DNA from 3 places in the Streptomyces sp. NPDC055966 genome. Region 2 is predicted to be linked to each of the others. Evidence: riboswitches for the same ligand, from Rfam matches in the RefSeq annotation. Region 2 holds a riboswitch; each other region holds the start of a gene.
The links. Region 2 has a riboswitch for thiamine pyrophosphate ahead of thiC (phosphomethylpyrimidine synthase ThiC). Riboswitches for the same ligand answer to the same signal wherever they lie in the genome.
Positions count from the first base shown of each region.

Region 1: it holds a riboswitch for thiamine pyrophosphate, as region 2 does, so the genes downstream of both, ACFC8N_RS22305 (thiamine ABC transporter substrate binding subunit) here and thiC (phosphomethylpyrimidine synthase ThiC) in region 2, are expected to answer to the same signal.
Region 3: it holds a riboswitch for thiamine pyrophosphate, as region 2 does, so the genes downstream of both, thiO (glycine oxidase ThiO) here and thiC (phosphomethylpyrimidine synthase ThiC) in region 2, are expected to answer to the same signal.

Region 1 covers NZ_JBHJYK010000010.1:127,784-138,084, forward strand. Annotated here, with positions in the region: gene ACFC8N_RS22290 (maleylpyruvate isomerase family mycothiol-dependent enzyme) at 20-820, opposite strand; gene ACFC8N_RS22295 (ABC transporter ATP-binding protein) at 845-1,867, opposite strand; gene ACFC8N_RS22300 (ABC transporter permease) at 1,888-3,489, opposite strand; gene ACFC8N_RS22305 (thiamine ABC transporter substrate binding subunit) at 3,537-4,619, opposite strand; TPP riboswitch at 4,688-4,796, opposite strand; gene rlmN (23S rRNA (adenine(2503)-C(2))-methyltransferase RlmN) at 4,850-5,956, opposite strand; gene ACFC8N_RS22315 (hypothetical protein) at 6,283-6,489, opposite strand; gene ACFC8N_RS22320 (YceI family protein) at 6,945-7,610, shown strand; gene ACFC8N_RS22325 (phosphatidate cytidylyltransferase) at 7,678-8,820, opposite strand; gene frr (ribosome recycling factor) at 8,820-9,377, opposite strand; gene pyrH (UMP kinase) at 9,553-10,301, opposite strand, start outside.
Region 2 covers NZ_JBHJYK010000004.1:176,380-186,680, reverse strand. Annotated here, with positions in the region: gene ACFC8N_RS10605 (IclR family transcriptional regulator) at 1-603, shown strand, start outside; gene ACFC8N_RS10600 (SsgA family sporulation/cell division regulator) at 703-1,140, shown strand; gene ACFC8N_RS10595 (YibE/F family protein) at 1,253-2,773, opposite strand; TPP riboswitch at 2,846-3,023, shown strand; gene thiC (phosphomethylpyrimidine synthase ThiC) at 3,016-4,818, shown strand; gene ACFC8N_RS10585 (NADP-dependent oxidoreductase) at 4,909-5,847, opposite strand; gene ACFC8N_RS10580 (helix-turn-helix domain-containing protein) at 5,834-6,340, shown strand; partial or broken gene ACFC8N_RS10575 (thiamine biosynthesis protein ThiC) at 6,352-6,480, shown strand; gene ACFC8N_RS10570 (DUF4241 domain-containing protein) at 6,644-7,909, shown strand; gene ACFC8N_RS10565 (hypothetical protein) at 8,293-9,156, opposite strand; gene ACFC8N_RS10560 (metallophosphoesterase) at 9,338-10,301, opposite strand, start outside.
Region 3 covers NZ_JBHJYK010000023.1:75,982-86,282, forward strand. Annotated here, with positions in the region: gene ACFC8N_RS37850 (thiazole synthase) at 1-408, opposite strand, end outside; gene thiS (sulfur carrier protein ThiS) at 412-618, opposite strand; gene thiO (glycine oxidase ThiO) at 615-1,799, opposite strand; TPP riboswitch at 1,797-1,908, opposite strand; gene ACFC8N_RS37865 (hypothetical protein) at 1,962-2,312, shown strand; gene ACFC8N_RS37870 (FAD-dependent oxidoreductase) at 2,345-3,577, shown strand; gene ACFC8N_RS37875 (Rv2175c family DNA-binding protein) at 3,652-4,017, shown strand; gene thiE (thiamine phosphate synthase) at 4,121-4,768, shown strand; gene metF (methylenetetrahydrofolate reductase [NAD(P)H]) at 4,899-5,822, shown strand; gene ACFC8N_RS37890 (hypothetical protein) at 5,879-6,805, shown strand; gene ACFC8N_RS37895 (phytoene desaturase family protein) at 6,837-8,348, opposite strand; gene ACFC8N_RS37900 (DUF4126 domain-containing protein) at 8,407-9,009, opposite strand; gene ACFC8N_RS37905 (TetR/AcrR family transcriptional regulator) at 9,397-10,026, opposite strand; gene ACFC8N_RS37910 (YhgE/Pip family protein) at 10,074-10,301, opposite strand, start outside.

The DNA of each region.
Region 1 (10,301 bases), on a different contig from region 2:
CGTACGCCGGGACCTCCGCTCAGCCGAAGGTCGCGCGCTGCAGCCAGAACTCCAGCAGCTCCCGCTCGCCGAGCACCTCCAACTCGGGGCTGTCCAGCGGCAGTCGGCGGTAGAAGGCGAGCAGCACGGAGGTGAGCGGGCCGCGCAGGGCGACCGCGGCCTTCTCGTGCCCGCGCCGCCAGCGCACGCCCTCCGCGCCGAACTCCAGCAGCCATTCGGCGTTCAGGCCGGGATCGGCGTCGGTGGCGTGGAGGTGGATGGAGCGGATGGGGCCGTCCAGGCGCAGGGCCTCTTCACGGCCCCGGACCTGCTGGAGGAAGACGGCGAAGTCCAGCCACTCGTCCATCGCGTCGACGGCGATCTCCGGTGCCAGTTCGTAGTCGAGCCCGGCGGCGAGGGTCGCGTCGGCGCGGTGGACGGTGATCTCGTGGGTCATCCGGCGGGCCCAGAACCCGGAGACGGCCTTCCCCGGCACGAAGCTCCACACCGCGGTGTCCGGGCCCGCCTCGCGCAGCGTGGCGACGACCAGCTCACCGGTCTGCGCGAGCCACTTGTCGAGTGCCGCCGCATCGCCCCGTTCCTCGGGCCCGGCACCGAGCGGCACCTGGTCGCGGGGAACGCGCTCCTGCGCCCGGATGCGCACGGTCGTCTCCACCCACCGCAGGGCGCCGCCCATATGGCGTACGAGGTCCTCCAGCGACCAGTCCGGGCAGGTCGGCACGGTCGCGGACAGATCGGCGCCGGAGGTGACCACGGCCCTCAACTGCGCCACCTGATGAGCGATTTCGTCACAGTAACGGTCATGCGCGAGCAAAGTCATGCCCCTCACCCTAGAGGTGGGCGTTCAGTCGATCACCACGATTTCGGCCACGTCGAACTCCACGCCGACCGTGTCCCCGACCGCGGGCGCCTCCCGCAGCGCGCAGGCGGCCTCCAGACGCGGCTGCCCGTCCCCCGGCTGGAGGTGGACGGCCACATGGGTGCCCTTGAAGGTACGGGCGGTCACCGTGCACGCCAGGCCCGCGTCGGCCGCCACGAGCCGTACACCGGCGGGCCGGACGAGCACGCTGCGCGCGCCCTGCGGGGAGCCGTCGGGCACCGGGAGCTTGCCCCACGGGCTGTCGGCGGCCGCGCCGGCGACGGTCGCCTCGGCCACGTTGTCGAAGCCGAGGAAGCGGGCCACGAACGCGTCGGCGGGCCGCTGCCAGACATCGAGGGGCGTACCGGTCTGGGCGATCCGCCCGTCGCGCATCACCACCACCCGGTCGGCCAGCGCGAACGCCTCGCCCTGGTCGTGGGTCACGGCGAGCACGGTCGTCCCCAACCGGCCGAACAGTTCCCGCAGTTCGACCACCAGCCGCTCGCGCAGCGAGCGGTCGAGCTGGCCGAGCGGCTCGTCCAGCATCAGCAGCCGGGGCCGGGGCGCGAGCGCGCGGGCGAGGGCCACGCGCTGCTGCTCGCCGCCGGACAGGGAGGCCACGGCCCGCCGCGCCGCCCCGGGCAGTCCGACCAGCTCCAGCAACTGCGCGACCTCGGCGTCCCGTACGCCCCTGGCGACGCCGCGCACGCGCGGCCCGAAGGCGACGTTCGCGCCGACGTCCCGCTGCGGGAAGAGCTGGTGGTCCTGGAACATCAGGCCGACGCCCCGCTTGTGCGCGGGCACGCCCGCCTGGTCGCGGCCGTCCAGCAGGATCCGTCCGCCGGACAGGGGCTGGAGCCCGGCGACCGCCCGCAGCAGGGTGGACTTCCCGCTGCCGCTGGGCCCGAGGACGCACACCACCTCGTGCTCGGCGACGTCGAGGCCGACCGCGTCCAGCACCGCCCGCCCGCCGAAGCGCACGGTCGCGGCGTCGAGGCTGAGCAGCATCAGAACTCCCCCGTCGGCATCTAGAACTCCCCGGTCCGGTCGGTGCGCAGCCGCTCCAGGAGCAGCAGCGCGACGGCGCACACCACCATCAGAATGGTCGAAAGGGCCATCGCCTGGCCGTAGTTGAGATCGCCGGGGCGGCTCAGCAGCCGGGCCACGGCGACCGGGAGCGTGGGGTTGTCGGGCCGGGCGATGAACACGGTCGCCCCGAACTCGCCGAGCGAGACGGCGAACGCGAACCCGGCCGCGACCAGCAGCGCCCTGCGCACCAGTGGCAGATCCACCTCCCGCCACACCCGCCACGGCGAGGCCCCGAGCACGGCGGCGGCCTCCCGGAGCCGGCCGTCCACCGCGCGCAGCACGGGCAGCATGGTCCGTACGACGAAGGGGGCGCCGACCAGCGCCTGGGCGAGGGGGACGAGGATCCAGGACTGCCGCAGGTCCAGCGGCGGCTTGTCGAGGGCGATCAGGAAGCCGAAGCCGACGGTCACGGCGGAGACGCCGAGCGGCAGCATCAGCAGCGCGTCGAAGCTCCGGACCAGCCGTCCGGCGTCCCGGCGGGCGAGCGCGGCGGCGGCGAGAGCGCCGATCACGACGGCGATGGCGGTGGCGGCGACGGCGTACTGGAGCGAGGTCCACACCGCGTGGATGGGCGCCACCAGGAACGTACCGCCGTCGGAGCTGGTGAGGGCCCGGTAGTAACCGAGGCCGGGGGCGTCGAGGGAGCGCTGGACGAGGACGGCGAGCGGCAGCACGAGGAGCAGCGCGACGGTGACGAGGACACCGGCGAGCAGTGCCCACTGCCCGCTCCCGCGCGGCCGGCGGGCGGTCGTCTCGGGGGCGACGAGCCGCAGCGCGGTCTCCCGGCGCCGCACGGTCCAGGCGTGCACGGCGAGGATCGCGCCGACGGCGGCGAACTGCAGGAGGGTGAGGACCGCGGCCGTGGACAGGTCGAAGACCTCGGAGGTCTGCCGGTAGATCTCCACTTCGAGGGTGGAGAAGGTGGGGCCGCCGAGGATCTGGACGACGCCGAAGGAGGTGAAGGTGAACAGGAACACCATCAGCGCGGCGGCGGCCACGGCGGGCGCGAGCGCGGGCAGGGTGACCTTGCGCCAGGCGCCGAACGGGGAGGCGCCCAGCATGCGGGCGGCCTCCTCCTGCCGGGGGTCGAGCTGGGCCCACAGACCGCCGACGGTCCGTACGACGACGGCGTAGTTGAAGAAGACATGGGCCAGCAGGATCGCCCACACCGTGGTGTCCAGCCGTACGCCCCACAGGTCGTCCAGCAGCCCGCCGTGCCCGACGAGCGCGAGGAAGGCGCTGCCGGCGACGACCGTCGGCAGCACGAACGGGACGGTGACCACGGCCCGCAGCACCTGCTTGCCCGGGAAGTCGAGCCGGGCGAAGACATGGGCGGCGGGCAGCGCGAGGAGCAGGGTGAGCGCGGTGGAGGCGAGCGCCTGCCAGGTGGTGAACCACAGCACGTGCCGGATGTCCGGCTGCGTGACCACGTCCGCGATCCGCCCGAACCGCCAGGCGCCGTCCGCCTTCAGCCCGCGCGCGACGATCGCGGCGACCGGCCAGGCGAAGAACAGCGCGAAGAACGCGACGGGCAGGGCCATCAGCCCGAGCCGCGTCACGTTCCCGCGTGTCCTCCGCCGTGTTCCGGCTACTTCAGTACGAGCGAGGTCCACGCCTTGACCCACTGGTCGCGGTTGGCGGCGATCGTGCCGGGGGCCATGGTCTCGGGGTGCTGGGCGGCCGGGCCGTACGCGGTGAACTCGGCGGGCACCTTCGCGCCCTTCAGCACCGGGTAGACGTACATGTTCAGCGGCATGTCCTCCTGGAACTCCTTGGAGACCAGGAAGTCGATGAACGCCTTGGCGCCCTTGGGGTTGTGGGCGTTGCTCAGCAGCCCGGCGAACTCGATCTGCCGGAAGCAGGTGCCGTTCGCCACGCCGGTCGGTGCCGTGCTGGGCCGCTTCTTGGCGTAGATCACCTCGGCGGGCGGGGAGGAGGCGTACGACACGACCAGCGGCCGGTCACCGCCCGCCTTCTTGCCCTCGGAGGAGCCGGAGAACTCCTGGTAGTAGGCCTGCTCCCAGCCGTCGACGACCTTGACGCCGTTGGCCTTGAGCTTCTTCCAGTAGTCCTGCCAGCCGGTGTCGCCGAACTGCGCGGCGCTGCCCAGCAGGAAGCCGAGGCCCGGCGAGGAGGTGGCCGCGTTCTCGGTGACCAGGAGGTTCTTGTACGCGGGCTTGGCCAGGTCGGCGAAGGACTGCGGCGGGGTCAGCTTGTGCGCGCTGAAGTAGGCCTTGTCGTAGTTGACGCAGATGTCGCCGTAGTCGATCGGCGTGACCCGGTGCTTGTCCTTGTCCAACTGGTAGGCGGCGCCGACCTGGTCGAGCCCCTTGGCCTGGTACGGCTGGAAGAGGCCGTTGTCGAGGGCGCGGGAGAGCAGGGTGTTGTCGACGCCGAAGAAGACGTCGCCCTGCGGGTCGTCCTTGGTCAGGACGGCCTTGTTGACGGCCTGCCCGGCGTCGCCGTCCTTGAGGACCTTGACCTTGTACCCGGTCTTCTTCTCGAAGTCCTGGAGCACGCTCTTGGAGACGGCCCACGAGTCGTGGCTGACGAGGGTGACGGTCTTGGAGCCGGCACCGCTCTTGGTGTCCGCGGATCCGCACGCGGTCAGCGTCGACATGGCGACGAGGCCGAGGCCGACCGCGGTGGCCACGAGGGTCTTGTTGTGCACTGGATGTCCTCCTGGGGTTGGCCAGGAAGAACGCGGCCCTGCCCAGGGAGCTGGGCAGGGCGCAACAGCTTGAGTGATGACCGAACTTCCTACCCAGAATGACCTGGGCGAGGTTCAGAGGGTCTGCGGCCCTGTCCGCCGCACTCTCAGCGCTGTGGCGCTCCCCTGTCGGAATATGAAGGTGTCGATATGGAGATGTCGATATGAAGATGTGCGTGACGGTGGCCAGATTACCGCTCGGTGGCCGCCAGCTGACCACAGGCTCCGTCGATCTCCTGGCCCCGGGTGTCCCGGACGGTGACGGGCACGCCGTGCGCCGCGATGGCTTCGACGAACGCCTTCTCGTCCTCGGGCCGCGAGGCGGTCCACTTCGAGCCCGGCGTCGGGTTCAGCGGAATGAGGTTGACGTGCACGGGCTTGCCGCGCAGCAGCCGGCCGAGCCGGTCACCGCGCCAGGCCTGGTCGTTGATGTCCCGGATCAGCGCGTACTCGATGGACAGCCGGCGCCCGCTCTTCTCGACGTACTCGAACCCGGCGTCCAGCACCTCGCGCACCTTCCACCGCGTGTTCACGGGGACGAGGGTGTCGCGCAGCTCGTCGTCGGGAGCGTGCAGGGAGATCGCGAGCCGGCACTTGAAGCCCTCGTCGGCGAACCGGTGGATGGCCGGCACGAGCCCGACGGTCGAGACGGTGATGCCGCGCTGCGAGAGCCCGAGCCCGTCCGGCGCCGGGTCGGTGAGCGCGCGAATGGCTCCGACCACCCTCTTGTAGTTGGCGAGCGGCTCCCCCATGCCCATGAAGACGATGTTGGAGAGCCGGGCAGGCCCGCCGGGCACCTCCCCGTCCCGCAGCGCGCGCATGCCGTCGACGATCTGGTGGACGATCTCGCCGGTGGACAGGTTCCGGTCCAGGCCCGCCTGTCCGGTGGCGCAGAACGGGCAGTTCATGCCGCAGCCCGCCTGCGAGCTGATGCACATGGTGACCCGGTCCGGGTAGCGCATCAGCACGGACTCGACCAGCGTGCCGTCGAACAGGCGCCACAGCGTCTTGCGGGTGGTGCCCTGGTCGGTGGACAGATGCCGGACGACGGTCATCAGCTCCGGGAACAGCGCGTCGCGCAGTTTCTCCCTCGACCCGGCAGGGATGTCCGTCCACTGCTCCGGGTCGTGCGCGTACCGCGCGAAGTAGTGCTGCGAGAGCTGCTTGGCGCGGAACGGCTTCTCACCGATCTCGGCCACCGCGTCCTTGCGCTCGGCGGGCGTGAGGTCGGCGAGATGCCGCGGCGGCTTCTTGGCTCCGCGCGGGGCGACGAAAGTGAGTTCTCCGGGCTTAGGCATGGCTGTACCAGTGTCTCAGATCAAATTCCGTGACCTGCGGCCCATGACGCGTACGGTGATCGTCGGCCGTCGCCATTTGTCATCGCTGGCCACCCTCGGACGGCCCAGAGACGGCCCGGCTCCTGGCCCGGAGAAGTCGCTGGCGCTAGCGGCGGGAACGCTGACGTCAGCGACCCCGCCAGCGGCCGAAACGCCCGGTGACCAGCATGTCAGCAGTCAGCGGGCCGGTTCCTGCGCGATCCCCGCAGCACTCGGCATACGTGGCCGTCCGACCAGGAGGAGGGCTCAGTCGAGCGTGAATGAGCCGCCCTGGTCCGATGCGCCACTCAAATGCAGGGGACGTTGGCGTAGCCCGGGTAGAAGTAGCGCCCGGCCGGACCGGCGCTGTGGACGCAACGGTCGAAGGCGGGGCTCTGGGGCTTCGGGCTCTCGGTGGCGGCGGTCGCGGTCGGTGCGACGAAGGCGATCACTCCGAGGATCATTGCCGCCACCACCGATTTCTTGCCCGGGATGCACCTCCGGAACGTCTTCATTGCCGCCCTCCTTCGAGCCGGGATGGGAGCGCCGCACGGTTCACAAGGCGACTGTTCGGCGCTCGCGATTCCGCCTATCGTCATATGCCTCACACATAACGTCAATACCCAAAATCAGGGCATTAGTGTTGAAAGACGACCATCGGATCGTCCGTCCGACGCCACAGGCAGGCGTGATCACCCATGGCGGCGAGAGGCGCCCCGGTAAGGAGGGTCGCCGGCCTGTGACGCCGGCCGAACGTCTTGCCGCCGGTTCGGGCACGGCCAGGGCACGCGTGCAGCCTTGCGGTGGCTCAGAGAGGAAGACGCAGCACGCGTCGCGCCGTCCTCGGCTCGCTAGGCTGACGGCCGCACCGGGGGGGGCGGCGGGCGGCGTGTGAAATTCTGCCGACGAACGGTCGGGTTTCCTGGTCAGCCCTTGTCCTGCCCTTTGCCGTGCCGTAACAACTGGCGCCATGAACCTTTTCGGCCGCAATTCATTTCACCGGCGCGCGCAGCCGTCCGCCGCGCCCGGGGCGACCGCGTCACCGGTGGCCGGCGCCGCCGCCACCGCCGTACTGCCCGACCCCGAGCTGGCGGCTCTCACCGGCGAGTGGCTGATCGATCCCGCACACAGCAGGATCGGGTTCTCCGTACGGCACGCGATGGTGACCACGGTGCGCGGCGCGTTCGCGCAGTACGAGAGCCGCCTGTACTTCGACGGGCGCGACCCGTCCCGGTCCCGGGCCGACATCGTGCTGTACACCTCCAGCATCGACACCGGCGTCGAGCAGCGGGACGCCCATCTGGTCGGCCGCCAGTTCCTGGACGCCGCGGCCCATCCGAGAATGACGTTCACGAGCACCACCGTGCGGCTCGTGGGCAAGGACGTCTACCGCATGACCGGCGACCTCACGATCAAGGACACCACCCGTCCGATCGAGCTGGACCTCACCTACATCGGCCACGTCACCGACGCGTTCGGCGACGAGCGGGTCGGCTTCGACGGCACCACCACGATCAACCGCTCCGACTGGGGCCTGACCTACGACGCCCGGCTCGCCCAGGGCGGGTCCATGGTGAGCGAGACGGTCCGCCTCCAGTTCGACATCGCGGCGATCCGCACCACCCGCGCAGCCTGACCCCGCCACACCAAAGTGCCCCCACCCTGCGTCCAGGGCGGGGGCACTTCCGCGTACGGCCACCGACTCACGCCGACCCGACGAACACCACCAACAACAACCACACCACCGGCGCGGTCGGCAGCAGGGAGTCCAGGCGGTCCATGATGCCGCCATGGCCCGGGAGCAAGGTGCCCATGTCCTTGATGCCCAGGTCGCGCTTGATCATGGACTCGCCGAGGTCGCCCAGCGTGGCGCTGCCCGCGACCGCGAGGCCGAGCAGCAGGCCCTGCCACCAGGTGCCGTCGTCGATCAGGAACTGCATGCACAGCGCGCCCGCGACCATCGCGAAGGCCACCGCACCCAGCAGGCCCTCGCGGGTCTTGCCGGGGCTGATGCGCGGGGCCAGCTTCGTCCTGCCGAAGCGCCAGCCGACCGCATAGGCGCCGGTGTCGCTGACGACCGTCAGCAGGAGGAAGGTCAGGACGCGCCACGGGCCGTCGTCGGCCGTCAGCATCATCGCCACGAACGTGGCGAGGAAGGGCACGTAGAACGCCGCGAAGACGCCTGCCGTGACGTCCTTGAGGTAGCCCTCCGGCGGTTCCGTCATGCGCCAGACCAGGACCGCGAGCGCGGTGAGTGCCATGGCGACCCAGGCGCCCTCGGCGCCGCGCACGTACCCGGCGACCACCATCGCCGCACCGCCCACCGCGAGCGGCACGAGCGGCGCCTTGATCTCCTTGCGCTCCCGCAGCCTGCTGGTCAGCTCCCACAGGCCCACGACCACGGCGACCGCGACCACGCCGACGAACACGGCCTTGTACACGAACAGGGACGCGACGATCACCACACCGAGTCCGACGCCGACCCCTATGGCCGCGCTCAGGTCACGGCCCGCGCTCTTCTTCTGCGGCGCTGGCGCCGGCTGGGGGGCGTCGGGCATGGGCTCCGGATTCTGGTTCTCGGCCGAGAGGGACCCACCCGGTGCGGGCTCGGGCCGTACCTCGTTGTGGAACGGGGGGCCGCTCGGCCGAGCGGCCCCCCGGTCGTCCTGGTCTCCGCCATACGCGGGTGCGTCGGGCACGATGGGCATGGGGCGAGTGTGCTGCGCCTGAGGCGCATCGTACGCGGGACCCGCCGGGGCGGCTCCCTGGACAGGCCCGCCCCCGGTGGGCCCCCAGTAGCCGGCCGGATCCGCCGCCCGCGGCGCCCCCCAGGAAGAGTCGCTCATCAGACTTCGAGCAGTTCCGCTTCCTTGTGCTTCAGGAGCTCGTCCACCTGGGCGACGTACTTCGCCGTGGTGTCGTCCAGCTCCTTCTCAGCACGACGGCCCTCGTCCTCGCCGACCTCGCCGTCCTTGATCAGCTTGTCGATGGTGTCCTTGGCCTTGCGGCGCACGGAGCGGATGGACACCCGGGAGTCCTCCGCCTTGCCCTTGGCGACCTTGATGTAGTCGCGGCGCCGCTCCTCGGTCAGCTCGGGGAACACCACTCGGATGATGTTGCCGTCGTTGCTCGGGTTGACGCCCAGGTCGGAGTCGCGGATGGCCTGCTCGATGTTGCGCAGCGCGCTCTTGTCGAACGGCGTCACGACCGCCATGCGCGGTTCCGGCACGGAGAACGAGGCCAGCTGGTTGATCGGCGTCAGGGCACCGTAGTAGTCGGCCACGATCTTGTTGAACATCGCCGGGTGCGCACGGCCGGTGCGGATCGCGGCGAAGTCCTCCTTGGCGACCACGACGGCCTTCTCCATCTTCTCCTCGGCCTCGAGGAGGGTCTCTTCGATCACCACTTGCTCCTGCGTGTCTTGAGTAAGGCCCGGCTGCGGTTCCTCGTCGGGGCGGCGGCCGGCTGCGTCGCGTCTTCTTCCTGCACGGTTCCCGACCGGCAGGACATTGTCCATCCCCCGGCCGGCAGCCGGCCCCGTCACGGGGCCGTGCACCACCGGCCGGATCGATGCCGGGTCAGTCCCGGCTGCCCTGGTCGCCGACCAGCGTGCCGATCTTCTCACCCTTGACGGCCCGAGCGATATTGCCCTCCGCGAGCAGCTCGAAGACCAGGATCGGAAGTTTGTTGTCGCGGCACAGCGTGATGGCGGTGGCGTCGGCGACCTTCAGGTCGCGGGTGATGACCTCGCCGTAGCCGAGGGCGTCGAACTTGACGGCGTCCGGATTCCGCTTCGGGTCGGAGTCGTAGACCCCGTCCACGCCGTTCTTGCCCATGAGCAGCGCCTCGGCGTCGATCTCCAGGGCGCGCTGGGCGGCGGTGGTGTCGGTGGAGAAGTACGGCATGCCCATACCGGCGCCGAAGATGACCACACGGCCCTTCTCCAGGTGGCGCACGGCGCGCAGCGGGATGTACGGCTCGGCGACCTGGCCCATGGTGATGGCGGTCTGCACCCGGCTGTCGATGCCCTCCTTCTCCAGGAAGTCCTGGAGGGCGAGGCAGTTCATGACCGTGCCGAGCATTCCCATGTAGTCGGAGCGGGCCCGGTCCATGCCGCGCTGCTGGAGTTCGGCGCCGCGGAAGAAGTTGCCGCCGCCGATGACGACCGCGATCTCGGCACCGTCCCGGACGACGGCCGCGATCTCGCGGGCGATCTTGTGCACCACGTCCGGGTCCACGCCCAGGCCCCCGCCGCCGGAGAAGGCCTCTCCGGACAGCTTCAGCAGAAACCGGCCGCGCACTTTGCCGTCGTCGCTCTTCTGGGCCT
Region 2 (10,301 bases):
GTCCACGAGGGCTATCTGCGCCGCGAGAAGGGGCTGTTCTTCCTCGGTGACGCGGCCGAGCGGCTGGGTAGCAGCGGAGCCCAGCAGAAACGTCGCAGCGCGGTCGCGGACACGCTCGCGCACTGGCGCGATTCCATCGGTGTGCCGGTGTACTACGCGATGTACCGGGACGGCGAGATCGAGGTCATGTGCGTCTCCGACTCCCCCGAGGTGCCCGCGGTCGAGGAGTGGGCCGACTTCCGGGCAACCGGCCACGCGCACGCGATCGGGCAGTGTCTGCTCTCCCAGCTGGACGAGGACGCCCGCCGCGACCATCTCGACCGCTACCCCGTGCAGCCCATCACGCCGTACACGGTGCGGGACAACGACGCCCTGCTACGGCGGCTGGCCCGGACGAGGCGGATGGAGCCGGTGGTGGAGCGCCAGGAGTACGTGCTCGGGACGGTCTGTGCCGCGGTCCCGATCACGGTCGGCACCACCGTGGCCACGATGGCCATGTCGCTGCCTGTCAGCCAGGCCGACCGGCTGCTGCCCGCGGCTCATCGGCTTCAGGCGGAGATCGGGCGCCACCTGGGGACCCTCGGTCTCTCTATCAGTATCTGAAAACTTACTCCTTGTGATGTGCTGTGTACGTTCAGCAAGATTTGACCCACGCTTAGAGGGCCACTCCCAGCCAGTCGATGTCATATGACGGGGTAGACGATGCGCGAGTCCGTACAGGCAGAAGTCATGATGAGCTTTCTCGTTTCGGAGGAGCTCTCCTTCCGCATTCCGGTGGAGTTGCGCTACGAGACCGATGATCCCTATGCCGTGCGGCTCACCTTCCATCTGCCCGGTGACGCTCCGGTGACCTGGGCTTTCGGGCGAGAGCTGCTGATCGACGGCGTGGGCCGGCCGTGCGGGGAAGGGGATGTGCACATCGCCCCCGCCGATTCCGAGGCGCTCGGCGAAGTGTTGATCAGGCTTCAGGTCGGTGGCGACCAGGCGCTGTTCCGCTCGTCGACGCCGCCGCTCGTGGCCTTCCTGGACCGCACCGACAAGCTGGTGCCGCTGGGTCAGGAGGGTGCGCTCGCCGATTTCGACGCGCACCTGGAGGAGGCCCTGGACCGCATCCTGGCCGAGGAACAGAGCGCCGGCTGAAGCGTTACGGCAGGGGGGCTCAGGGCCTCCGCGTGGTGCGTGGAGCTATGCAGGAACGCTTCTCTGGGACATCCGGCGTGGCCGCTGCCTGACCTCCGCAGGGGCTGACGCCTCACCGCTTCCGGCGCCGGCCCCGGCCGCCGCGTGCCGGGGCGGGCTGGGCGCCGTTTCCGGCCGGGGCGTCCGGGCCGGGGCGGTCGGCGGAGACCACCAGCGCGGCGAGCGCAGTGGTGAGCGGGACAGAGGCGACCAGACCGATCGAGCCCACCAGGGTGCGCACGATCTCCTCGGCGACCAGCTCGCTGTTGGCCACCGTTCCGACGCTGCTCTGCGCGATCGAGAACAGCAGCAGCAGCGGCAGCGCGGCGCCGGCGTAGGCGAGGACGAGGGTGTTGACCACGGAGGCGATGTGGTCGCGGCCGATGCGGATGCCCGCCCGGTACAGCGCGCGCCGGCCGAGAGAGGGGTTGGCCTCGTGCAGCTCCCAGACGGCCGACGTCTGCGTCACCGTCACGTCGTCCAGGACGCCGAGCGAGCCGATGATGACGCCGGCGAGCAGCAGACCGCTCATGTCGATCTTCGGGTAGAGGCCGTGGATCAGGCCGGTTTGGTCGTCGGTGTTGCCGGTGAGCGCGGCCCAGTCGATGAACTGTGAGCCGAGGATGCCGATCAGCGCCAGTGAGGCGAGCGTGCCGAGCACGGCCACCGATGTGCGGGCGGACAGGCCATGGCACAGGTAGAGGGCGATCAGCATGATCGTGCTGGACCCGATCACCGCCACGAGGAGAGGGTTCGACCCTTGCAGGATTGCGGGCAGGATGAAGAAGTTCAGCACCATGAAGCTGATGGCCAGCGCGACGAGCGCCATGACGCCGCGCAGTCGGCCCACGACCACGACGGCGAGGGCGAAGATCCCGGCCAGCAGGCCCATCGGGAAGCGGCGGTTGACGTCGGTGACGGAGTACTGCAGGTCCTTGGGCGCGGAGGGTTCGTATGCGACTACGACGGCCTCGCTCTGGTGCAGCTGCCGTGGCTGGTCGGGCTGCACGATCTCGGTGAAGGTGCGGCCCTTGTCCTTGCCGGTGTCGATCCGGATCGTGGCCTTGTGACAGGTGCCGTTCGCCTCCTGCTGGGCCGAGTTGCCCTCGGCGGTGGCGGTGTCGCCGGTGGGGGTCTCGCCGGAGGCGTTCACCGACTTGCAGCTGACCTCGACGACCTGGGTGACGGTGGCCTGCTGGGTCTGCTGGTCGAAGCCGACGCCGGTGCGCTTGTGCGGCGGCGCACCGCCCGGCCACAGCACCACGAGCCCCACCACGACCGCGGCGGTGAAGGGGATCAGGATCGCCGCGATGACCTTGCGCAGGTGCCGGGAGACCGGCGCGGCAGGCCCATGGCTGTGGCTGTGACCGTGGCCGTGTGCGTGACCGGGGGCTTGCGGCTGACCGTGCCCGTGTGCGTGGCCGCGGTCGTGGCGATGGTCGTCGTCCCCGCCGGATCCCCGGCCTGGGCCGTGCCCAGAACCGTGCCCGGGGCCCGGCGTCGTGACGGCCTGGCCGTGGCCGTCGCCTGCCGCTGAGCCGTCCCGGCGGCGCGGCTCGGGGGGCTGGTACGGGTACTGCTCGGTCCTGGTCACCGCCCGATCATTGCAAGAACGCCCGGGGGCCCACTGTTCAGTACGCCACATATGACGCTAGCGTGTAGGCACCTTTGCACACGCGGGAGCTCGGAGCACCGGGCTGAGAGGGCGCTGACCTCCGTATTCGCGATGTTTCACGTGGAACGACGTCCGTTTCACGGGATACACCGGCAGACGGAAACCGCTGCGTCGACCGCCGAACCTGTTACCGGGTAATGCCGGCGTAGGGAGTAGGTCTCATGACCAACAAGGACGCACGCACGCCTGTCTCCGTTCAGGACGAGAAGTCCCAGGAGACCGGGAAGTCCATCGGCTGGCACAAGGCGTACGTCGAGGGCTCGCGCCCCGACCTGCGCGTGCCGGTCCGCCAGGTGCATCTCACCAACGGGCAGTCGGTCACGCTGTACGACACGTCGGGCCCGTACACCGATCCAGTCGTCGACACCGATGTCCGCAGGGGACTGTCGCCGCTGCGGGAGAACTGGATCATCGCTCGCGGTGACACCGAGGAGTACGCGGGCCGTCCCGTCCGCCCCGAGGACGACGGGATCAAGCACACCTCGCCGCGCGGCGGGCTGCGCAACCTCGACGCGGTCTTCCCGGGACGGCCGCGCCAGCCGCGCCGGGGCCGCAGCGGCCAGGCGGTGACGCAGCTCGCGTACGCGCGCCGGGGCGAGATCACTCCGGAGATGGAGTACGTGGCCATCCGGGAGAACGTTTCACCTGAGGTGGTCCGCGAGGAGATCGCGGCCGGCCGCGCGGTGCTGCCGGCCAACGTCAACCACCCGGAGATCGAGCCGATGATCATCGGCAAGCGGTTCCTGGTGAAGGTCAACGCCAACATCGGCAACTCCGCGGTGACCTCCTCCATCGAGGAGGAGGTGGAGAAGATGACCTGGGCGACCCGGTGGGGCGCCGACACGGTCATGGACCTGTCCACCGGCCGCAACATCCACACGACGCGCGAGTGGGTGCTGCGCAACTCCCCCGTTCCCATCGGCACGGTGCCGCTCTACCAGGCCCTGGAGAAGGTCGACGGCAGGGCCGAGGAGCTGACCTGGGAGATCTACAAGGACACGGTCATCGAGCAGGCCGAGCAGGGCGTGGACTACATGACCGTCCACGCGGGCGTCCGGCTGCCGTACGTGCCGCTCACCGCCAACCGCAAGACCGGCATCGTCTCGCGCGGCGGCTCGATCATGGCCGCATGGTGCCTCGCGCACCACAAGGAGTCGTTCCTGTACGAGAACTTCGAGGAACTGTGCGAGATCCTCGCCGCCTACGACGTCACCTACTCGCTGGGCGACGGCCTGCGGCCGGGTTCGATCGCGGACGCCAACGACGAGGCGCAGTTCGCGGAGTTGCGCACGCTCGGGGAACTCAACACGATCGCCAAGCGTTTCCACGTACAGACCATGATCGAGGGCCCGGGACACGTCCCGATGCACAAGATCAAGGAGAACATCGACCTTCAGCAGGAGATCTGCGATGAGGCTCCGTTCTATACGCTCGGCCCGCTGACGACGGACGTCGCTCCGGCGTACGACCACATCACCTCCGGCATCGGTGCCGCGATGATCGCCTGGTGGGGCACGGCGATGCTCTGCTACGTCACGCCCAAGGAGCACCTGGGCCTGCCCAACCGGGACGACGTCAAGACCGGCGTCATCACCTACAAGATCGCCGCCCACGCGGCCGACCTCGCCAAGGGACACCCGGGCGCGCAGGAGTGGGACGACGCGCTGTCCGACGCCCGCTTCGAGTTCCGGTGGGAGGACCAGTTCAACCTCGCGCTGGACCCGGACACGGCACGGGAGTTCCACGACGAGACCCTGCCGGCCGAGCCCGCCAAGACGGCCCACTTCTGCTCCATGTGCGGGCCGAAGTTCTGCAGCATGAAGATTAGCCAAAGCATCACAGAGCGGTTCGGTGGCGCGGCGGCTGAGGGGGCGTCGGCGGAGGAGGTCGCTGAGGGGATGCTCCAGAAGTCGAAGGAGTTCGCCGAGGCGGGGAACCGGGTGTATCTGCCGATCGCGGACTGAGTTCCGGCTGCAAGCGGTCCGCGTTTCCGAGTCGACGTGAGGGCGTCACGCGAAGCGCGGACCATGCCGGTTGCTTGGTGATCGAGTCGGTCACGGCACAAGGACGATCTTGCCCATGGTGCGCTTGGCCTCGATGGTGCGGTGGGCCTCCGATGCTTCGGCCAGCGGGTAGGTCTGCTGCACCGCGACCCGTAGCCGACCTGCCTCGATGCGTTCGGTGATCCGATCCAGAAACTCACCGGAGGGCTCGGACGCGACCCATGCATAGCGCAGTCCGCGGGTGGCTGCCTGCCGCTCGTCCGTACCCGGGTCGATCGACGCGCCGATGAGCAGACCATCCGGCCGGAGCACATCGAGGGAGCGCGGCCCGTAGGAACCGCCGACCAGGTCCAGGACCGCGTCGACCGGAGCCACGGCCGTCCGGAAGTCGGTGGTGGTGTAGTCGATCAGTTCGTCGGCACCCAGTTCGCGAAGGAGGTCATGACGGGCCGCCCGTGCGGTACCGATGACGTACGCCCCCAACTCCTTGGCCAGCTGCACCGCGACGTGACCGACGCCGCCCGCCGCCGCGTGGATCAGTACGCGGTCGCCGGGCCGGACCCGGGCCAGCACGGCCAGCGCCTGCCAAGCGGTGAACGCGACCAGAGGCACAGCCCCCGCGTGCACCAGGCCGAGGTTCTTGGGCGCGAGAGCCAGCGCGTCGGCCAGCACGGCAGTGAACTCGGCGTACGCGCCGCGTCGGGTGACCGACAGCATGCCGTACACCTTGTCGCCCGGTGCGAACCGCGTAACGCCTTCTCCGACCTGCTCGACGACACCGGCCACGTCGTTGCCCGGCGTCCACGGCAGGGTGACCAGCTCCGGCACACGACCAGCGCGGAGCACCGCGTCACCCGGGTTGACTCCGGCACCGGCGACCCGCAGCAATACCTCACCGGGGCCGGGCTCGGGCACGTCGGTCTCGGTGTAGGTGAGCTCCTCGGGGCCGCCGAACGCGGACTGGACGATGGCATGCATGCGGGCGGACATCAGAACTCCTTGTCAGTGGGTCGCGGTGCGTCCCATGGTCGGCCCGAGTGACAACAGTGCGGAAGAAGGCACTTATCTGATATCGAGGTTCCTCATGGATACCGGCTTCGACCTGAGGAAACACGGTGGCGTGGACGTCTTCCTGCGTGACTGCCCCACGCGTGCCGTGCTGGAGCTGATCGCCAGCAAGTGGACCATGCTGGTACTGGTGGCACTTGAGGACGGCCGACCCATGCGGTTCGCGGAACTGCGGCGGCGGCTGGATGGCGTGACCCCGAAGGTGCTGACGCAGACCCTGCGCGCGCTGGAACGCGAAGGCCTGCTGACGCGGACTGTGTTCCCGACCGTGCCGCCGCGCGTGGAGTACCAGCTGACCAAACTGGGCCAGGAGGCAGGTGGGCTGGTGCAGAGCATCACCGACTGGTCGCAGGCGAACATCGCCGCATTCCAGATGGCCAGGAAGACATTCGACGAGCGTGAGACTCAGGGCTGATCATGTCCGGCATGAAGATCTCGCAGAACATCCGCCGCGAACACGGCGGCAGCCGGGTCGAGATCGAGGAGGGCATGGCCCAGAAGTCGAAGGAGTTCGCGGCGAGCGGCAACAGGGTGTACCTGCCGATCGCCGACTGACGGCTCCCCGGAGCGGTGCTCACAGGTGAAGGGCCGTGAGCACCGCCCGGCCGCGCTCACAGGTGCTCGGGCGCCCACGGCCCCGTCCTCGGCCCGTTGTCAGAGGCGGACGCTACGGTCGATTGCAGCGCAGCAACCTGTCAGGCGTGGAGGGGGAATCGACATGGCCGACGACGGACGCACCGCGCTGGTGTCGTACGCCAAGGGGTGGGATCTGTCCTCGTGCAGCGCCCTGGAACCGCTCACGCGAACCGAGGCCGAGGCCCGGGACCGGGCGGAGCAGCCGTATGTGATGGTCCATCGGGTACCGGGGCGGACCGTGCCGGTCGAGGTCCATCTCGTGGCCTGGGCGGACCACTACGTGGGGGTGTGGGCGTACGACGAGCGGGGCCGCCGTACGCAGGAGCTGGACTGGCGCCTGCTCGAACCGGGGAGCCTGTTCCTGCGCCACCGGTCGGAGTGGCGCTATGAGTCCCAGGAGCAGGCCGAGTTCGCGCAGGACGCCTGGCGCACGACGACGGACCTCTACCCGGGCGGCAGGGGCCGCACGGTGTCCGAGCCGCAGGGTGTCCTGGGCCCGTCACGGCACGGACGCCCGGACGTGCCCGAGGCCGAGCGCCGGCGGGACCGGGCGCAGTTCGGCGTGGCAGGCGTCGGAAGCCCGCTCCTGGCCGCACCGTCCGTGCGCGGCCGGCACGCGGACGCCCCGGTGGCGCCCGCCGCTGACGGCATACCCGTGACGCCGTCCCGCTGGCTGCCGCCGCGCCCGACGGCACCGTCCCACCTGAGCGAGTTGTTCCGGCCCGGCACACGGCTGGCCACGAAGGACGAGCCGGAGATGACCGTCGCCGACGTGCGGGAGATCGCGGTGCTGCGGGTGCCGAGCGGCAGACTCGCCGTCGACTGCCCCCTGACGACGGACGACGGCGGGCAGCGCGAGCTGCTGGAGCGCATTCCGCCGGGCGCGTACCCGGTGCAGGAGACCGTGCTCAGCTACGAGTTGGAGTACGACGACGAGGTGTTCCCCACGGAGGAGGGCGCCGCCGTCCGGCTCCTGATCGACACCGAACCGGCGGTCACCTGGGAGCCGGCGCTCGCCGAGGGCGAGGACCCGAGGCTGCTGCGGCACCACGAGGCCTACGGCTTCGCCACGGATGCCGCGCTGGGCGGCTTCGCCGACTCCGCCGCGTGGGACGTGCTCGCGGACAAGTACCGGCGCTACAGCATGGACGGGGAGGAGCACGCGGGCGAGCGGGTCGGCGACAGCTACTGTGTGCGCACCTCGGACAGCGCGAGCGGCGCTGACCTCATCCAGTTCGCCACCGGAGGGGACGGGGTGTGGCCGGTCTGGCTGGGCCGCTCGGCGTCCGGGAAGCTGGTCTCCGTCGTGGTCGTGTGCGTCTATCTTCTGGACCTCAGGATCCTGTGAGCCGTGCGATGAGTTCGTCCACCTCGTGGCGGAGGGCGGTTTCCGCAAGCCGACGGCTTCGCGGACCTCGTCCGCGGTGCCGGTTCGGAGACCGAAGCGACGGAGACGACAGGAACGCGAGCCCGGAGCTGATGCCGGGCGAGGGCGCCGACAGTGTGCGCGCCGCTCTGCCCGGACGCCGAGCGGGCCCGGATCGACGGCGAGCGGCGGGCCGCCGCCGCCCTCGTACGGCACCGCCGGGACGCAGCCCCGGTGAACTCGCCGCCCCGAGCCGGTCGTTCGAGACGGCGGCGCGGCGGACCACCGGGCACCGCGAAGCCGCGCCCGGGGCCCCCGGGCCGCCGGCCGCCCCGGGGGCGCCTGGGCTGCCGGCTGCCGTGGGGCTACTCGGGGCGGTGGTCCGGGCCGCCGAAGTCCGGGCTCGTGTAGTCGGGGCTGGTGAAACCCGTGCGGCCGGACTCGGTGCCGTTGTCGGGGCTGCTGAAGCCGGGACGGTCGTAGCCCAGGCGGGGCATCCGGCCGGTCGGGGCTGACGGGGTCGTGCGCAGCCGCGCGGGGGCCGGTCCGGGCTCGGCGAGCGCCTCGCGCAGAAACGGCAGGATCCCGCGCTCCAGCAGGGCGCTGCGCCAGGCCTCTCTGGCCCTGTCCAGCTCCTTGTACGCCGCGTTCAGCGTCTGGGCCTGGGCCGAGGAGCTGTTGCGCAGGGCGGTGAGGAGCAGTCCGACGGCGGCGACGAGGATCGCGGCCGCGGTCACGGCGCCGAACACCCAGCCGGCGGTGAGCATGGTGTCGCCGAAGGTCTGGCCGGGATTCAGCGTCTTCAGGATGTAGCCGATGAGGAGGAAGATCGCCGCGGCGGTCCCGGACAGCACGGGAGCCAGTACGGCGACGACCGCGATGGCGCCCGCGCCGGTGTTCTCGGCCGGCTCGCCGAAGGCGGTCGTGAGCCCGGCCGTGGCCGGACCCGGCTCCGCGGAACCGGAATCGCCGCTGACGGCAGGGGCCATCGCCGGGTGGCGCAGTTCGTCGCGGACCTCGATGTAGTGCTCGTACTCGCTTGCGGCGGCCTCCGTGATCAGGGCGGTGGCGTTGAGCGCCATGGTGCGCAGCTGTTCGGAGTTGAGCCGCTGTCCGACAGCGGCCAGTTCCGGTCGGTGTGGTGCGGAGCGCAGCGCCTCATCGAGGAGCCGCTCGAATTCCTGGCGGTCCTCACTCAGCAGGTGCTGCGGAACGCTGTTCATGTGCATCCCCCGATGCTCCGTAGGGCTTGGGGCTCGCACGCCGGCGAGCCGTCGGGCAGAAACGGAGGGGAGCCTGCTACGGATAAGCCGATGGTAGAGCCGTGACGGTGCGCGGTGACAGGGGGTTGCGGAAATTGCGTTCCGGCCTGCGCGTACTCCGCCGGGGGGACGCCTTCCCGGAGAACGGTCAGTTATCCAGAGGAAGTTGCCGGACCAGTAGCTTTCCGGCCATGGTCACGCCGCCGTCCATCGCGATGGCGAGCCCGTCGGCGTACACGTGCGGTCCCTCCACGACCGGGCCGCTGCCCTCCTCGCCGTCCTCGGAGCCGACTTCGCCGAGGAGGTAGGGAATCGGGCTGTGACCGTGAACGATGCGGGTACCGCCGTACGTATCGAGGAGGGAACGGACGGCGTCTGCACCCCCCTCGTCACGGAAGGAGAAGCGCTTGGTGAACTTGCGGAACAGATCCCAGCACTCGTCCGCGTCATTGCGGGTGAGGGTCTCGCGGACCGTGTCGTTGACCGCCTCGATCGAGTCGCCGTAGTCGAGGTAGGCGGTGGTGTCCGAGTGCACCAGCAGATAGCCGTCGACCTCCTCGACGGCGTCGAGGCGGGCCATCCACTGGAGGTGGTGGTCCTGGAGGCGGTCCATGTCGGTCTTCTGGCCGCCGTTGAGCAGCCAGGCCGCCTGGAAGGTGGCGGTGCCGGCACCGGAGTTGACGGGGGTGTCGCCGAACCGCTTGGCGCCGAGCAGCAGCAGCTCGTGGTTGCCCATGAGGGCCTTGCAGTAGCCGCCCGCCGCGGCGGCCTCGGCGGACAGCCGCATCACGAGGTCGATGACTCCGATGCCGTCGGGTCCGCGGTCGGTGAAGTCGCCGAGGAACCACAGCCGGGCGTCGCCCGCGCACCACTGGCCCGAGGCGTCGACGAGCCCTTGCTCCTGGAGCGCGGTCATCAGTTCGTCGAGGTATCCGTGCACGTCGCCGACGACGAAGAGCGGTCCGGAGCCGGACGCGGGCTGCGGCGCCGGGGCCGCGGGCGCCGGCTCGACCTGGACCTGGACGGTGTCGGTGCGGGTGATGACCGGCAGGTCGCGCCGGGTGGGCGTGTAGCCGTCGGGGTACGCCTCGTCGGCGGGCGGCACGGCGTCG
Region 3 (10,301 bases), on a different contig from region 2:
ATCGTCGTTGGTGTACGGCAGCACCGTGAACCCCTCGTCCACCAGCGTCTCCGCCGCCTCCAGCGTCTCCACCGGATCCGGCAGCAGGGTGCGCTCGTCGGCGATGACCTCCACCTTGATCAGGTCCGTGCCCAGCGCCTCCCGGGCCAGCCGCGCGGTCAGCACCGCCTCCCCGGCGGTGAAACAGCCCGCCGTGTTCGGCAGCACCCCGATGCCCAGCTTCTCCAGCACCGACAGCACCGAGCCGTGCACGGAAGGATCCACCCGCCGCATCGCGACCGTCGTCAGCTCCGTGCCGGAGGCGATCAGCGCCCGCTCCAGCACCTCCAGGCTGGTCGCACCGCCCGTACCCATGATCAGCCGTGACGAGAACGTCGTACCCCCGAGGACCAAGGAATCGTCGGCCATGCTTCAGCCCCCCTGTACGGCGGTGAGGACTTCCACGCGATCGCCCTCGCCCAGCGGTGTGTTCGCCCACTGCGCGCGCGGGACGACGGTTTCGTTGACGGCCGCGGCCACCCCGGAGGGCGCGGCGACCAGGGAGCGGACGACGGAGTCGAGCGCGGTGCCCGGAACGATCTCCCGGCGCTCTCCGTTGACAGAGATCGAGATGTTCATGCGGGCTGCTCCTGAAGGGCGGCGGAGGGGGCGACGGCGCCGAAGCGCCGCGGTGTGAACGGGCGGGCCTCCTCCGGCAGTTCGCCGTCGGCCAGCAGTCCTGCCATGACATCGCCGGTGACCGGCGTGAGCAGCACCCCGTTGCGGTAGTGCCCGGTGGCCAGCACCAGCCCGTCCAGCCCGGACGGGCCGAGCAGCGGTGCGTTGTCCGGCGAGCCGGGGCGCAGCCCGGCGCGGGTCTCGGTGAGCGGCAGCTCGGTGATGCCCGGCACCAGCTCGTGCGCGTCGCGCAGCAGCTCGTACACGCCGCCCGCGGTGACCGTCGTGTCCCAGCCGAGCTCCTCGCTGGTCGCGCCGACGACCAGCTCGCCGTTCTCCCGGGGCACCAGGTAGACGTGCCCGCCGCGGACGACGGCCCGCACGGTACGGCTCAGGAACGGCGCGTACGCGCGCGGCACGGTCAGCCGCAGCACCTGCCCCTTGACCGGCCGCACCGGCGGCAGCAGCCCCTCGGGCACCCCCGCGAGCCGCCCGCTCAGACTGCCGGCCGCGAGCACCACCTGCCCGGCGCGCGGCGCGGTGCCGTCGGCGAGGGTGACCCCGGCGGCGCGGCCGGCCGCGACGTCCAGCCGCTCGGCCCACGCGCGGTGGAACACCACGCCGGACCGTTCGCACGCGACGACGAGGGCCGTCGCGAGCCGCCGCGGGTCGATCTGGTGGTCGCCGTCGACCCGCAGCCCGCCGCGCACCCCGGGTGCCAGCATCGGCTCCAGGCGCCGGCACTCCCGCCCGGACAGCCACTCGGACTCCAGGCCCGAGCGCCGCTGGAGGGCGTGCAGTTCGCGCAGATGGGCACGGTCGTCGGCGTCGAGCGCGACCTGGAGGGTGCCGCAGCGGCGGTAGCCGAGGCCGTGGCCGGTCAGCTCGGTCAGCTCGGCGGCGAAGTCGGGGTAGCGGCGCGCCGATTCGAGGTTGAGGGCGAGCAGGGTCTCCTCGCCGTAGTGCAGTTCGGTGACCGCGGCCAGCATCCCGGCCGCGACCCGCGCGGCCCCGCCGCCGGGCTCGGGGTCCACCACGGCCGTGGCGAGCCCGCGTTGCGCCGCGCGCCAGGCCGTGACCAGGCCGATGATTCCGCCCCCGATGACGAGGACGTCGGACGTGTCGGACGTACGTGACGACATGGGCGTCCAGCCCCTCCCTTCGCCGGCATGACCCGGATCAGGTTCGTACGGTCGGAGGCCGCCAGCCTCCCTCTCAGCCCGGTGCGTCCGGGCTCCCGCGAGTGCTTGTACGGTGGCCACCCTAGCCCGCGGCCCGCCTCACCCGTAAGGGAGCCCCTGCCCATGGCCCGCTCGCTCGACGGACTCATCCTCGCCCCGGTCGCGGACCAAGCCCCAGGTCAGGTGGGTACGCGCACCCGGTTCCTGTACCACGAGAAGGACGGCGAGATCTGGGCCGAGTACGCGGGCGGCGACGTGGTCCGCGGCCATCTGGTCGGCACCCGGGAGGGGGACCGGCTCGACTTCCGCTACGTCCAGCTGAAGACCGACGGCACGACCTCCTGCGGCCACTGCGTGTCCACGGTCGCGGAGCTGCCGGACGGGCGGGTGCGGCTCGCGGAGACCTGGGAGTGGGAGTCGCAGGCGGGGAGCGGGACGAGTGTTGTGGAACAGGTCACCGAGCACGCCCCATGACTGACGGATTGTCACGTGCCTATGGTGATCGGGTGAGCGAGCAGACAGCGGAAGAACGCACGTCACCGGGGCGGCGCGTGGTCGTCGTCGGCGCGGGCATGGCCGGGGTGCAGACCGCGGTCGCCCTGCGCGAGCAAGGCTTCAAGGGCGCCGTCACCCTGATCGGCGCCGAACCGCACCAGCCCTACGACCGGCCGCCGCTGTCCAAGGCCGTGCTCCTCGGCAAGGCCGAGGACTCGGCCTTCGAGGTGGACTTCGAGTCGCTCGGCGTGGAGCTGCGGCTCGGCTGCGAGGCGCTGGGCGTGCACCCCGCCGCGCACGAGCTGGACACCGAGGCGGGCCCGGTGCCGTACGACGTGCTGGTCCTCGCCACCGGCGCCGAGCCGATCACCCTGCCGGGCACCGAGGGCGTGCCGGGCGTGCATCTGCTGCGCACCCTGGACGACGCCGAGCGGCTGCGGCCGGTCCTGGCCGAGCAGCACGAGATCGTGGTCGTCGGCGCCGGCTGGATCGGCGCCGAGTTCGCCACCGCCGCGCGCGCGGCGGGCTGCGCGGTCACCGTCGTCGAGGCCGCCGACCGGCCGCTCGCGGGTGCCCTGCCCGCGGAGGTCGCGGCACCCATGGCCGCCTGGTACGCGGACAGCGGGGCCACCTTGCGCACCAACGCGCGCGTGGAGCGCGTCGAGCCGGGCGCGGTCGTGCTCGCCGACGGCACGCGGCTGCCCGCGGGCGCCGTCGTCGTCGGCATCGGCGCCCGCCCGGCCACCGGCTGGCTGGCTGGCTCCGGCATCGAGCTGGGCGCCCACGGCGAGATCGTCGCCGACGCCCGCCTGCTCACCAGCGTCGAGGACGTGTACGCCGTCGGCGACTGCGCCTCCTTCCCGTCGGCCCGCTACGGGGAGCGGCTGCTCGTCCACCACTGGGACAACGCCCTCCAGGGCCCGCGCACGGTCGCCGCGAACATCATGGGCGAGACCCCGACGGAGTACGACCCGGTGCCGTACTTCTGGTCCGAGCAGTTCGGCCGGTTCGTGCAGTACGCCGGGCACCACGCGGCGGCCGACCGACTGGTGTGGCGCGGCGACCCGGCAGGCCCGGCCTGGACGGTGTGCTGGCTGCGCGCGGACCGCCTGGTGGCCCTGCTGGCCGTGGGCCGCCCGCGCGACCTGGCCCAGGGACGCAGGCTGATCGAGGCGGGCCGCAGGATGGACGCGCGGGCGCTGGCGGATCCGGGCAGGCCTCTGAAGGACGCCGTCGCCGAATAGCACACCCTCCCACACCCTCCCGCCTGGACCTGCCTGACTTCCGACTGTCAGTGGGGGATGGCAGGCTTGTTCACGTGACCGAGATTGACGCAAAGATCGATGCTCTCGTCCCCGCCTGGCTCACCCTCCCCGACATCGCCGAGATGCTCGGCGTCGAGGTGACGCGCGTGCGGCAGCTGGTCAAGGAGGGCCAGCTCATCGCCGTACGCCGAGGGGAGAACCGGGCGCTGCACGTCCCCGCCGCCTTCATCGACGGGGACAAGGTCGTCAAGGGCCTGACCGGGACCCTGACGCTCCTGCGGGACGACGGCTTCACGGATGAAGAGATGCTTGAGTGGCTCTTCACCCCCGACCCGACCCTGCCCGGCACCCCCGCGCAGGCCCTGAGCGAGAATCGCGGCACGGAGGTGAAGCGCCGCGCCCAGGCGCTCGCCGTCTGAGCCGAGCCCTACCACGAGGGGGCGTACGGGCCGCCGCCGTGAGCAGCGGCCCGTACGCCACCCCGACATCCGTCAGCGACACCGACCCCGGGGGGACCCACGCATGTCCGACACCGCACGCGCCGCGCTCGCCGGCGCCCGCCTGTACCTGTGCACGGACGCGCGCAGGCGCCAGGGCGACCTGCCCGAGTTCCTGGACGCGGTCCTGGCCGGCGGTGTCGACATCGTGCAGCTGCGCGACAAGGGCATGGAGGCCGCCGAGGAGCTGGCGCACCTGGAGGTCTTCGCCGACGCCTGCGCCCGGCACGGCAAGCTCCTCGCGGTCAACGACCGCGCGGACGTCGCCCACGCCGCCCGCGCCGACGTGCTCCACCTCGGCCAGGGCGACCTGCCCGTCCCCGCGGCCCGCGCGGTCCTCGGCGACGAGGTGCTGATCGGCCGCTCCACGCACGCCGAGTCCGAGGCCGCCGCGGCCGCCGCGCAGGACGGCGTGGACTACTTCTGCACGGGCCCCTGCTGGCCCACCCCCACCAAGCCCGGCCGCCACGCCCCCGGCCTCGACCTGGTGCGCTGCACCGCCGCCCTCGGCACCGAGCGCCCCTGGTTCGCCATCGGCGGCATCGACCTCGGCAACCTCGACGAGGTGCTGGAGGCCGGCGCCCGCCGGGTGGTCGTCGTCCGCGCGATCACGGAGGCGGACGACCCGGGTGCCGCCGCGGCGGAGTTCGCCAAGCGGCTGCCGCAGGTGTGAGGCCCTGCCCGGGTGATGACGGGCCGGCCCCGTCCATGAATTTGTCCAAGGGATGGACAGGAGAGCGACAATTCGGGCAAATTTCCGGCGCCCGGTTGGGGGACCGCCGCCCCCTGGCTAACCTGCCCGTATGGCCCTCGGAACCGCATCCACCAGGACTGATCGCGCACGCACCGTGCGTGACATGCTCGCCGCCGGCAAGACGACGTACTCGTTCGAGTTCTCCGCGCCGAAGACCCCCAAGGGCGAGCGGAACCTGTGGAGCGCGCTGCGGCGGGTCGAGGCGGTCGCGCCCGACTTCGTCTCCGTGACCTACGGCGCCGGCGGCTCCACCCGCGCGGGCACGGTCAAGGAGACCCAGCAGATCGTCGCCGACACGACGCTCACCCCGGTCGCCCACCTCACCGCGGTCGACCACTCCGTCGCCGAGCTGCGCAACATCATCGGCCAGTACGCGGACGCCGGTATCCGCAACATGCTCGCCGTGCGCGGCGACCCGCCCGGCGACCCCATGGGCCAGTGGGTCCCGCACCCCAAGGGCCTGACCTACGCGGCCGATCTCGTCCGGCTCATCAAGGAGTCGGGCGACTTCTGCGTCGGCGTCGCCGCGTTCCCGGAGATGCACCCGCGCTCCGCGGACTGGGACACCGACGTCGCCCACTTCGTGGACAAGTGCCGCGCCGGCGCCGACTACGCCATCACACAGATGTTCTTCCAGCCGGAGTCGTATCTCCGGCTGCGCGACCGGGTGGCGGCCGCGGGCTGTGACACCCCGGTGATCCCCGAGGTCCTCCCTGTCACCAGCGTGAAGATGCTGGAACGGTTGCCCAAACTCAGCAATGCGGTCTTCCCGGACGCTCTGAAAGAGCGGATCCTCACAGCGAAGGACGATCCGGCGGCGGTACGCTCCATCGGTATCGAGTTCGCCACGGAGTTCTGCGCTCGGCTGCTCGCCGAGGGAGTGCCCGGACTGCACTTCATCACGCTCAACAACTCCACGGCGACCCTGGAAATCTACGAGAACCTGGGTCTGCACCACCCCCCGCAGGCCTAGACCGGCCGCACCGCGATAGGACACACTGCGTAGCGGTCACTGGGAGAGGGGCGTACATGGGCTGGACGGTCCTCTACATCGCGTTCGGTGTCGTCGCGCTGTGGTTGCTGGGCGAAGTGCTGCTTCAGTACAAGGCGCGGCTGCGCTGGAGGCTGCTCGCCTTCGCCGGCTTCCTCGGTGTCGTGGTCGGTGTGCTGTTGCCGTCCGTGATCGTGATCGGCGTGGGCGCCATCGCCTTCGCCGTCGGCCAGACCTACGTCACGCTGTCGTTCCGCCGCGGCTTCGCCGCCGGCTGGGCGGTCAAGCGGCCCGACGGCGAGAGCGACGCCGGCAGCGGCGGCAGCAAGCGCCGCCGCGGCAGGGCGGACCGGCAGGACCCGACGCTGGAGGTCTCCGACCCGGAGCCCGCCGCCCACGAGGACGAGCACGAGCCCGAGCAGCCCGGCTACGCGCAGGGCCACGAGGGCTACGACGACTACGACCGCGACGACGTCTTCACCCCGGCCCGGCCCGCCGAGAGCACCGCTGTCTACGAGCCCCAGCCCATGCCCGAGGACACCGGCTCCTACGGCGTCTACGGCGAGACCGCCACCCACGCGGCCCAGCCCCAGGGCACCGGCCAGCAGGCCTACGCCTACGACTACTCCGGCTACGGCCAGCAGGGCTACGGCTACGCCGCCGGCGACCAGCAGGCCTACGCCAACTACTCCGACCCGTACGTCGGCAGCCAGCCCTACGGCGGCGGGTACGACGCGGGCTACGCCGGGCAGTACGGCCAGCAGGGCTACGCCCAGGACCCCTACGCCGGCGGCGGCTACGGGGAGACCCCGCCCGGCGGGGTGTGGGTGCCGCAGCAGCGCACCGACGAGGCCTACGGCGGCGAACTCCCGCAGGAGCAGCCGTACCCCTACCAGGGCCAGGCGCACGGCCACGCGCAGCAGCCGCAGCCCGGCGCCGGGTACGACGAGCAGTACCGTTTCTGAGGCCGTTACCGCGCCTCGGGCCCGGGCCGGCTCACTGGGAGCCGCGGAACTCCGGGCCCTCCACGATCAGCCCCGCCACCAGCGCACCCGACATGCCCGCGTGCGCCAGGCCGCCGCCCGGATGGGACCAGCCGCCGACCCGGTACAGCCCGGGCAGCCGGGTGGTGTTCGCCGGGTGCAGGTAACGGCCCCGGCCGGCGGCCAGCGCGGGGGCCGGCACCGCGCCGAGGAAGGCACTCGTCTCGTCGTCGGAGTCGTCCGGCGTGCGCACCTCCTGCCACAGGACGCGGTCCCGCAGGCCCGGTATAGCGGCCCCGGCGGCGTCGAGGAGATGGTCCGTGTACCGCCGGACCATGCCCTGGTCGTCCCAGTCGACGGCGCTCGGCACCACCGCGGACAGCACCATGGACTCGTGCCCGTCGTCCGGCCGGAGCGCGGGATCGTCGGGGCGCAGCACGGTCACCGTGGGCCACGGCGGCCGGTCCCCCTCCGCCGAGGCCAGGAAGTCCAGCTCGGACACCGGGTCCGGCGCGTGGACGACCGTGCGATGCGCGGCACCGGCCGCGCGCCCGCCGCGCAGGGCCAGCAGCACGGCGAACCGCCCCGGACGGGTCGTGAACGGGTCGGCCCGGACATCTCCGTCCTGGTCGAGCGGACGGTCCGTCATCACCTTCAGCCGCGCCGGGTCCACGTCCGCCACGACATGGTCGGCCTCGGCCACCGTGCCGTCCCGCAGCTCCACGCCCGTGGCCCGCCCGTCCTGGTCCAGGATGCGCATGACCTCCGCGTCGAAGACGAACTCCACCCGCCGCTTCAGACACCGCTCGTACACCGCCCGCGCCAACTCCCGGATGCCGCCGCGTACATACCAGGTGCCGAAGGCGTGCTCCATGTAGGGCAGCACGGCGGTGCTCGCCGGGGCGGTCCGCGGATCCAGGCCGTGGGCGAGCGCGCTGCTCGCCAGCAGGGCCGCCAGCCGCTCGTCGCGCAGCTCCCAGGCGCCGATCTCGGCCAGCGTGCTCGCGCGCCGCGTGCGCAGCAGCCGCTTGTGCGGGACGCCCGGGTACGGCTCCTTGTCGGCCAGCACCCGCCAGTTGGGCCACAGCGGCTCCTCCAGCAGCGGCCTGCGCGTGCGGTCCCAGGCCTCCCGCGCCCGTACCAGGAAGTCGCCCCAGCGCTCGCCCGCGCCCGCGCCCAGCGCCCCCTCCAGCGCCGAGACCACACCCGCGCGCGAGGCGTTCGGCACCGACACCTCCGTGCCGTCCGCGAAGACGTGCCGCGCGGACGGGTCGACCTGGACCAGCTCGACGCAGTCCTCCAGCGGCTCCTTGCCGGTCTTGACGAACAGATCGCGGTACACCGCGGGCAGCGTCAGCAGGCCCGGGCCGGTGTCGAAGGCGAACCCGTCCCGCTCCAGACGGCGCACCGCACCGCCGTACGTGTCCGTCCGCTCGTACACCGTCACCCGGTGGCCCGCGACGGCCAGCCGGGCGGCGGCCGCCATCGCGCCCATCCCGGCGCCGATCACCACAATCCGTGCCATGCCTGCGACTTTATCGACCGCCACTGACAATCCCGCCCGCGGGCGGTCCCCGTGCAGGTCAGGGCGCCCGTGAGGCGAGCCGGCGCTCCTCCCGGCGCTGGGCGCGGCGGCGCAGGAAGCGCCGGATGCGGGAGACCAGGAGGACCAGCACGGCCAGCCCGCCGGCCAGCAGGACGGCCGCGACGAGCGCCGCCGCCTGCGGGTGGAACATCGCGAGCGACACGACACCGCCCACGCCGAGATCCTCGGCGAGGCTGAGCACGACGTTGCTGAACGGCTCCGGCGAGGTGTTGACCGCCATTCGTGTCCCGGCCTTCACCGTGTGGCTGGCCAGCGCCGTCGAGCCGCCGATCAGACCGGCCGCCACGTCCGACACCGAGCCGCTGTGCCCGGCGAGCAGCGCGCCCACCCAGGCGCCCGCGAGCGGCCGGACCACCGTGTGCACCGAGTCCCACACCGAGTCGACGTACGGGATCTTGTCGGCGACCGCCTCGCACAGGAACAGCACGCCGGCGGCGATCAGCACCTCGGGACGCTGCAGCGTCTGCGGGACGTCGTCGCTCACCCCCGTCAGGCCGAACAGGCCGAGGAGCAGCACCACCGCGTAGGCGTTGACGCCGCTGGCCCAGCCGCTGGTGAACACCAGGGGGAGTACGGACACGGACGCGATCGTAGCCAGGCGCGGGCCCGCGGGCGTGGGCACGCGCGCGTACGGCTGAGTATCCGTACCTAGGCGGCGAGATGAGTACCCGCGCGGATGGGCCGCGACCCGTGCGGACGGGACAGTGGAGGCACGGCAAGGGGGCGCGGCCCGGCACCGCCGACACGGGGCGGCGGAACGGCGCCCGCCACCTGGCCGCTCCTTCCGCCGATCCGTCGGCGGAAGCGAGACGGGGGACCCGGGGAACGACCGCCCACGGGGGACCGACGGGGGAGAACCGTACGGGGGAGTACGGGGAGCAAGGGGAAACCGGGGGAACAAGGGGAACGGGAAGGCGCCGGTCCGGCAAGGGACCGGCGCCTTTCCCCTGCTCTGCGACGGCGGCGCTCAGCCCCTGCCGCTCACGCGCCCCTGGAGCAGCCGGGACAGGGCCGCGTGGACGTCGTCCAGGGAGCGCTCCGGCTGGAAGGCCTTCCAGTCCAGCGCGGCCACCAGGACCATGCCGACCAGCGCGGCCGCCGTCAGCGGGACGTCGATCTCGTCGCTGAACTCCCCGCCCGCCACGCCCTCGCGCAGCACCCCTTCGACCACCGCGACGGCCTCCTGACGGACCACCATCAGCGTGGACTGCCAGGCCCGGTTGGTGCGCCAGAGCTCGGCCACGTACAGCTGGGTGAAGGCCGGGTAGCGGTCGATGAAGACCAGGCCCGCGCGGACCATCGCGTCCAGCGCGTCCACCTTGCTGCCGCCCGCGCGCGCGGTGTCCTGCGCGGCCTCCTTCAGGGAGGCGGTGAGCAGGCCCACACCGTGCCGCAGCAGTTCCTCGAAGAGGACCGACTTGCTCGCGAAGTTGTAGTAGACGGTGCCTTTCGCGACTCCGGCCCGCTCGGCGATCTCGTCCACGGTGGTGGCGGAGAAGCCCTGCTCGGCGATGAGCGTGACGGCCGCCTCGTAGAGCTTCTGCCGGGTGGCCTCGCGGCGCGTGCTGCCGCCGGACCTGGCGCTGCTGCTTTCCATGGCCCCGATTCTCACAGGTACGCGCGCGTGCCGAGTCTCCTCGGGGATCACAGGCTCAGCTCCGGGTGCAGCCGGTCGAGCGTCCACACCTGGCGGCGCCGGGCCGCGACGGCGGTCAGCGCGAGCGCGCCCGCGGTGTACGCGGCCAGCACGGCGCACGCCTGCCAGACCGGGCCGAGCCCGCCGCCCGTGATCAGCCGGCGCAGCGCCTCCACGATGTAGCTCATCGGCAGGAACGGGTGGATCGCGTTGAAGAAGCCCGGACTGGTCTGCAC